Regions from separate parts of the Fructobacillus cardui genome, predicted to be linked through region 1. Evidence: riboswitches for the same ligand, from Rfam matches in the RefSeq annotation. Region 1 holds a riboswitch; the other holds the start of a gene.
The links. A riboswitch is a leader RNA that binds a small molecule or an ion and turns the genes downstream of it on or off. The one in region 1 is predicted to bind lysine.

Region 1 (3,424 bases):
ATCAATTTCATCCAATGGAATCAACTTTGACTTCTTAACAATCTTATAGACAATGTATGGGATGACGACAATTGGCACTGACAGATAAGTCATGCCAATCTTTTCCCAATCAAAGTGAGTAAAGGAAGTTGGGTCTTGCAAAACAATCACTACGATTGACAAAACAATGGCTAAAATCGGACCAAATGGGAACCAGCGCGCCTTATAGACCAACTTGTTCAAGTCCTTACCTTGGCGAACATAGGCACGGCGAAAGCGCAAATGTGCTAAGGCAATTCCTAGCCAGGCAATAAAGCCAGACAGACCTGAGGCAGCAACCAGCCAAGTGTAGGCTTCACTACCACCCTTAATATCTGACAAGAAAGCAAACATTCCAACGAAGACCGTCAACAATAGGGATGCCCAAGGAACACCAAACTTTGACAACTTAGAAAATACCTTTGGTGCCTGACCCTTCTTGGCCAAGGCGTAAAGTGTTCGGTTCGCTGCATAAGTAGCTGAATTCGCTGCTGAAATAATTGACGTCAAGATAACTGCGTTCATTAATGAGGCGGCAAAAGCGATACCAGCATTCTTGAAGACAATCGTAAATGGTGAAACCGTGATGTCATTGTTATTAGCAGCTGACAACAAATTTGGATCCTTGTAATAAACCAAAGCAGAAATCACAAAGATTGCGCCGATATAGAACAACAAAATCCGCCAGAAGACTGAGTTAATCGCCTTTGGCACTGATTTTGATGGGTCCTTTGCTTCACCAGCAGTAATGCCCACCATTTCTGTTCCTTGGAATGAAAAACCAGCAACCAAGAAAACCGACAAGACACCCTGGAAACCACCAACAAAACCGTGGTTACCAACGGACAGATTATGCATGACGTTTTGGTTTGAGTGAATAACCCCAAAAATGGTCAAGACACCAACAAACAAGAAAAAGACAATGGTCACAACCTTGATTGTCGACAACCAAAATTCCGTTTCACCAAAAGTCGAAACAGAAAAGAGATTAATAAAGAAAATCAGTGCCAGCACAACCGCTGAGAAAACCCAAGCCGGTACGTGAGGCAGCCAGAACTGCGCGACCAAACCAACCGCCGAGATTTCAGCCGCAATGGTAATCGCCCAGTTAAACCAGTAATTCCACCCAAGGGCAAAGCCCATAGCCGGTTCAATAAAACGATTACCGTATTCTGAAAACGAACCAGTGGTTGGCATATAAGTTGCCATTTCACCAAGGGAAGTCATCAGGAAGTAAACCATGACACCCATTACCAAATAGGCAGTAATGGCGCCCATTGGTCCAGCTTGTGATACCGTTGCCCCAGAGGCCAAAAAGAGCCCCGTTCCAATTGATCCACCCAAGGCAATCATGGAGACATGACGTGTCTTCAATTCCTGCTGGATGGCATTTTGATTTTGTTCAGCCATTTGCATGACTCCTTCATATGAATTTCAAACAATAAAAAAACCCGTTTTTGTCACAAAACAAAAACAGGCGGTAAATTCGTTCAATAATGATAGCAATGATTAGCAAAGCGCACCGTTAAAAACGACAGTCCGATGAATCTTCTTCACCAGCCCAAGGAAAATTTTTGACCCAAAATTTCCTTTCGGCAACTGCACCTTTCACCCTCAGTCTTCGTCTTGGCCAGACTCTTCAGGGCTACTCATTTTAGTTGCGACCTCTTTGTTTGTTGTTCCTACCATAACACAATTTAAATATCACCGTCAACTGCAAAAATAACTAACCAACTTTTAACGTGCTTTAAGTAAACCTTAGCAGCTAAACGGAAGTAAATATAGGCCAGTAAGAAAGCGCCCAACACCGTGGTAAAGGACAAATCACTCCCAACCATCTTATTGCCAGCTAACACAATCCACGTTAACACAAAGACAGTCTGAATGGTGGTCTTGACCCAGTGGGCCACGTGAAATCGATGAACTAGAATGTTGTCAAATTCAAAGAAAAACAAGGCCCACATTGCCAATGATAAATCAGGCATCGTTTGATCTAAAGTTAACCCGTGATTCCAGGTTAAGAAAACTATTGCCGACCAAATAATCATACTGATAAAGAAAATTGCAGTCACGTTAATCGCCCACCAAGAGCCAACTTTAAAGCCCAAAGATCGAATGAAAAACGCCCAGAAAATATTAACTAACCAAATGAACCACAAACTTCCCATCATATTAGCAGGGCCTGCTAAAAATAAGAAATGACTAGCAATTTCTTGGGCTATAATGGCAAAAACAGTATCCATTAATTCTAAAAAACCACTATTGAAGCGCAGCATAATCGATAGAATAATAAAAAGTGCTAAAAAGCACTTTGACAAATATGGTCTCTTTTTTAATGGTGATATTAACACAAGACGGTCCTCTTCGATAAATAAATAACATTCTTATGTAAAAGACTTTACGTCATGTAATAAAAAAAAGCAAAGTGAAACTATTTTAATCAAGAATTGTTCTTAATTAAAATAGTTGATACCCATAGCTGCTCGAACCTCTTTCATGGTTTCTTCAGCTCTTTGATTGGCTTTTTCTGAGCCATGTTTCAACATGGCTAATACCTGATCCATGTTTTGTGCGTACTCTAACCGGCGCTCACGGATTGGTGCCAATTCAGCTTCCATCACGTCCAATAGGTGTTTCTTAAGCTTCATATCACCTAAGCCCCCCGCCTGATACTGTTCCTTTAGCTCTTGTACTCGCCCTGGATCGGGGTCAAAAATATCTAAATAAGTAAAGACGACGTTGCCTTCAACATGCCCCGGATCCTCAACACGAATATGTGTTGGATCGGTATACATTGACTTGACCTTCTTAGCCAAGGTATCTGGGTCATCAGAGAGGTAAATTCCATTATTCAAAGATTTAGACATCTTAGCGTTCCCATCAATTCCCGGCAGACGACCCTGCCCTTTTGGTGGAAAAACGCCTTCAGGCTCAACAAAGACATCTTTTTGATAAGCATTATTGAATGAACGAACTAATTCACGTGTCTGCTCAATCATTGGCTTTTGATCGTCACCAACTGGGACTTTTTTGGCCTTAAAAATCGTAATATCGGCAGCCTGGGAAACTGGATACATTAAGAAACCAGCAGGAATCCCTTCCCCGAAGCCCTTTTGTTGAATTTCAGTCTTGACTGTTGGATTACGCTCTAACCGTCCTAATGAAACCAGATTCATAAAGTACATCGTTAATTCAGCTAAACCTGGAATTTGAGACTGGACAAAAATAGTTGATTTCTTTGGGTCCAATCCAACAGCCAAGTAATCTAAGGCAACTTCCGTCAATGATTGTCTAATTTTTTCAGGATTTCGAGCGTTGTCTGTAAAGGCTTGGGTATCCGCAATCATAATGTAGGGATCAAATTCCCCAGAGTTCTGCATGGCCACTCGATTTTTGAGAGATCCGA
Region 2 (3,424 bases), on a different contig from region 1:
GGAAAAGGCAAGCAAGTATCATGATCGGCCCGTGGCCATTTTGGAAAAGCCCATTGCGCTTTTGACTGCCATTCAAGAGGGCTTCGGTCTGACGTTGCCTTTGAGCTTTTACCAAGACCAGGTAGCCCGCTTGGCTGATTTGGCAGCTAGCTTGCCGAAGAAGACACAGGGTCAGTGGAAGGTGGCACTCCACAACTGGGAAGAGGCCAGCAATAAGATTGATGGTCAAGCTGAAGATATCGGTCTGGTGAAGACCGGCAAGGCGGTTTTGAATCGTTTGTTGGACTTAGTTGATTTGGCTGCTAAGGCTGATTTTAACCACAAATTGACGCAAGCGGATTTGACGGCTAAATTAGCTAAGCTTTCGTGGCTATCAGCGCACCAGGAATACTTAGCCAACATCTCCTGGCACATCCAAAAGGAGCTGGCCGTCCAAAATCTAATTTTTGAGGTCAAGGCTGATTTGTTGTACCAAAAGTACTTTTTGAAGCAGGTGGATAAAGTCCTAGTCGTTTCGTCTTACTTACCGGATGATTTAGCAACATTTTTAGCCCAGACTCCGGGGGCCTTGTTGCCGGAGAAAAGTGAATTTGAGGGGACAACGGAAAATCAGTTGACAACGGTACTGACCACGAGCCGTAATGAAGACCAGCAGATTGAACAGCTGGTTTTGGCCAAGGTTCAGCACTTTGTTCTGATTGTGGAGGACCACGCCGCCTTGAAGCATTGGTACTACAAGTTATCGGACCGCTATGGTGATGACTACGTTGTCTATGCACAGGACATTTCAGCGCCCCTCATTAAGGCTGCCCGCCAAAGCAGCCAGGAAGAACAGTCAATTTTGATTGTCCTACCAGAATACTTGTCGGCGATTTGGCAGCAAAGTCTACAAGTGCCGGAGGTGGCCGTCATTTCACAGGCCCACCGCTGGGTTGATGTGACAACGCTCACACCGCTATTGATTGCCCTTCAAAAACAAGAAAAGTCCGTTTTACTTGCTTCCTTTAACCAGGGACAAGTTAAAGCGCTTTCGGATCGATTGGCAACTGTTAATAGTCGGTACAAACGGGTAAAAGCGAACTTTTATCAAAAAAAGCTTTCATAAAATTAAGAAAAGACAGCCAATATCGGCTGCCTTTTTTGTTAAAAAGATAATTTATTTTGTCAGGAGTGTTGACATGAGAAAAAATCTCATGTATATTAATGGCAACTTAATAAGTAATAGAGGTCGCAACCAACAAGAGTACCGAACATTGTTCGCGAAAGGGGCGGTTGCCGAAGCTGATGGGGTCAGAGCCATTTCGCTGGGCCAATAGTTAAGAGCTATTGGACTGTCGCTGCAAATGCAGCGGGGAGCTATTCAACTGTTTTTTTGTGACTATTTTTAGACAATAATCCAAACGACAGGGATAAACCCCCGTTGTTTGGATTTTTTTATTGCCTAAGGAGGCTCACATGGTTGTCGCTAATCACCGTCCAAGTCGTTTATTGATTTCAAAGGCAGCGGTGGCCAAAAATTTAAAAGTCATGCGTGAGAGTAGCCACGCTAACTTTATTTTCATGACGGTGAAGGCCAATGCTTATGGCTTTGGTTTGTTGGAAATGAGTCAGGCTGCTGTTGAAGGTGGTGCCGATGGCTTAGCCGTTGCTGTGATGGATGAGGCAATTGCCTTACGGAAAGCCGGCTTTTGTCAGCCAATCTTGGTTTTGGGCCTCACGTCTCCTGATTTTGCCCAGCTAATGGCCGATTATCAAATCATTGCCACGGTTGCTGATCGTGAAACTTTGAAGCAGGCGGAAGCCAATTTGCGTCTTGGCGGTCCAAAGCTCCAGGTTAACTTGGCGGTCGACACGGGCATGGGCCGGATTGGTTTTCGTAACCGAGAAGAGTTAAGCGCTGCTATTGATGACGTTCAAGATGCTGATTTCTTACTTTACCAAGGCATTATGACTCACTTTGCTACGGCCGATGATGTTGACACGACATACTTTGAAGGGCAGCTAGCAACCTGGCATGAGTTAACCGATGGCTTGCCAATGCCACCGATGGTTCACCTGGCTAACTCGGCCGCAGCTTTATACCGGGTTGGTCAGATGCCAATGGATGTCATTCGAGCAGGAACTTCGGTCTATGGTATTGAGCCATCCGAAGGGATATTAAAGCCTGACAATTACCTGGAACCGGTCTTGACACTCGAATCCGAGGTGGTCATGATTAAGCAACTGCCAACAGGTGCCTCCGTTTCCTATGGTGCCACTTACCAAACCACCAAGCCCCAATGGATCGCGACTTTGCCAATCGGCTACGGGGATGGCCTACCACGTGAAGCAGTTGGCTTTGAGGTTTTGGTCAACGGCCAGAAAGCCCCAATTGTTGGCAAGTTAGCCATGGACCAACTGATGATTGCTCTCGAAGAACCAGTTCAGGTTGGAACTAAGGTGACTTTCATTGGTAAAAATCAGGACAAGGAAAACACACTGATTGACTTTTCCCACTATTGCGAAATCGATCCATGGGAAATCACCATTCGTTTCCAAGACCGCTTAGCACGATACCTGGTTGATTAAGCCCATCTAATAATATTTTGATTGAAAAGAGAGAAGAAGGAAAGATTCTTATGTCAAACCACTTGCAAGTAAACGACCAAGACCAACTCATGATTGGCGGCGTGTTAGCCACTGATTTGGCCAAGGAATACCAAACGCCACTGTACGTTTATGATGTTTTGACCATGCGCGAGCAGATGCGCGCCTTCAAGCAGGCCTTTGAACAATCCGGTCAAAAAGGGGCCGTTGCCTATGCTTCCAAAGCATTTGCTTGCCAGGCCATGTACCAGGTAGTTGCTGAAGAAGGTTTGCACTTGGACCTTGTTTCCGCCGGTGAAATCTACACGGCGGTGGCCGCCGGCTTCCCGATGGCCAATGTTTCTTATAACGGAAACAACAAGTCACTGGCTGATTTGACCTTTGCCGTTGAATCCGGGGTTGGTACGATTATCGTTGATAATTTCTTGGAACTTGACCTCTTGCACCGGGTTATGGCCGGCCGAGAGGGACAACAAAATGTGATTTTGCGAGTGGTTCCTGGCGTGTCAGCCCACACTCATGATTACATTCAAACCGGTCAAGTCGACTCCAAATTCGGTTTTGATTTGGAATCTGGTCAAGCTAAGCGAGCTTATGAAATCGCTGAAGGCGATGAAAGCTTGCACCTGCTTGGTTTGTCAGCCCACATCGGTTCTCAAATTTTTGAGGAAGATGGCTTTGAATTAGCCGGCCAGAAATTAGTTGACCTGTGTGCTTCATGGGATTACCAACCAGAAGTATTGGACCTTGGCGGTGGCTTTGGAATTGCCTACACGGATGCTGATAAGCCACGCCTACCAGAAGACCTCGTTTTGGCCTTACTGAAGAGCGTCCAGGA

Region 2: linked by a shared signal. The riboswitch ahead of alr (alanine racemase) and the one ahead of AABI20_RS06045 (amino acid permease) in region 1 are both predicted to bind lysine.

What each region holds. Positions count from the first base shown of each region.
Region 1 covers NZ_CAUZLS010000006.1:47,380-50,803, forward strand. The annotation lists gene AABI20_RS06045 (amino acid permease) at 1-1,428, opposite strand, end outside; lysine riboswitch at 1,526-1,696, opposite strand; gene AABI20_RS06050 (hypothetical protein) at 1,716-2,189, opposite strand; gene trpS (tryptophan--tRNA ligase) at 2,472-3,424, opposite strand, start outside.
Region 2 covers NZ_CAUZLS010000002.1:172,014-175,437, forward strand. The annotation lists gene AABI20_RS03000 (exonuclease domain-containing protein) at 1-1,105, shown strand, start outside; lysine riboswitch at 1,215-1,367, shown strand; gene alr (alanine racemase) at 1,456-2,568, shown strand; gene lysA (diaminopimelate decarboxylase) at 2,619-3,424, shown strand, end outside.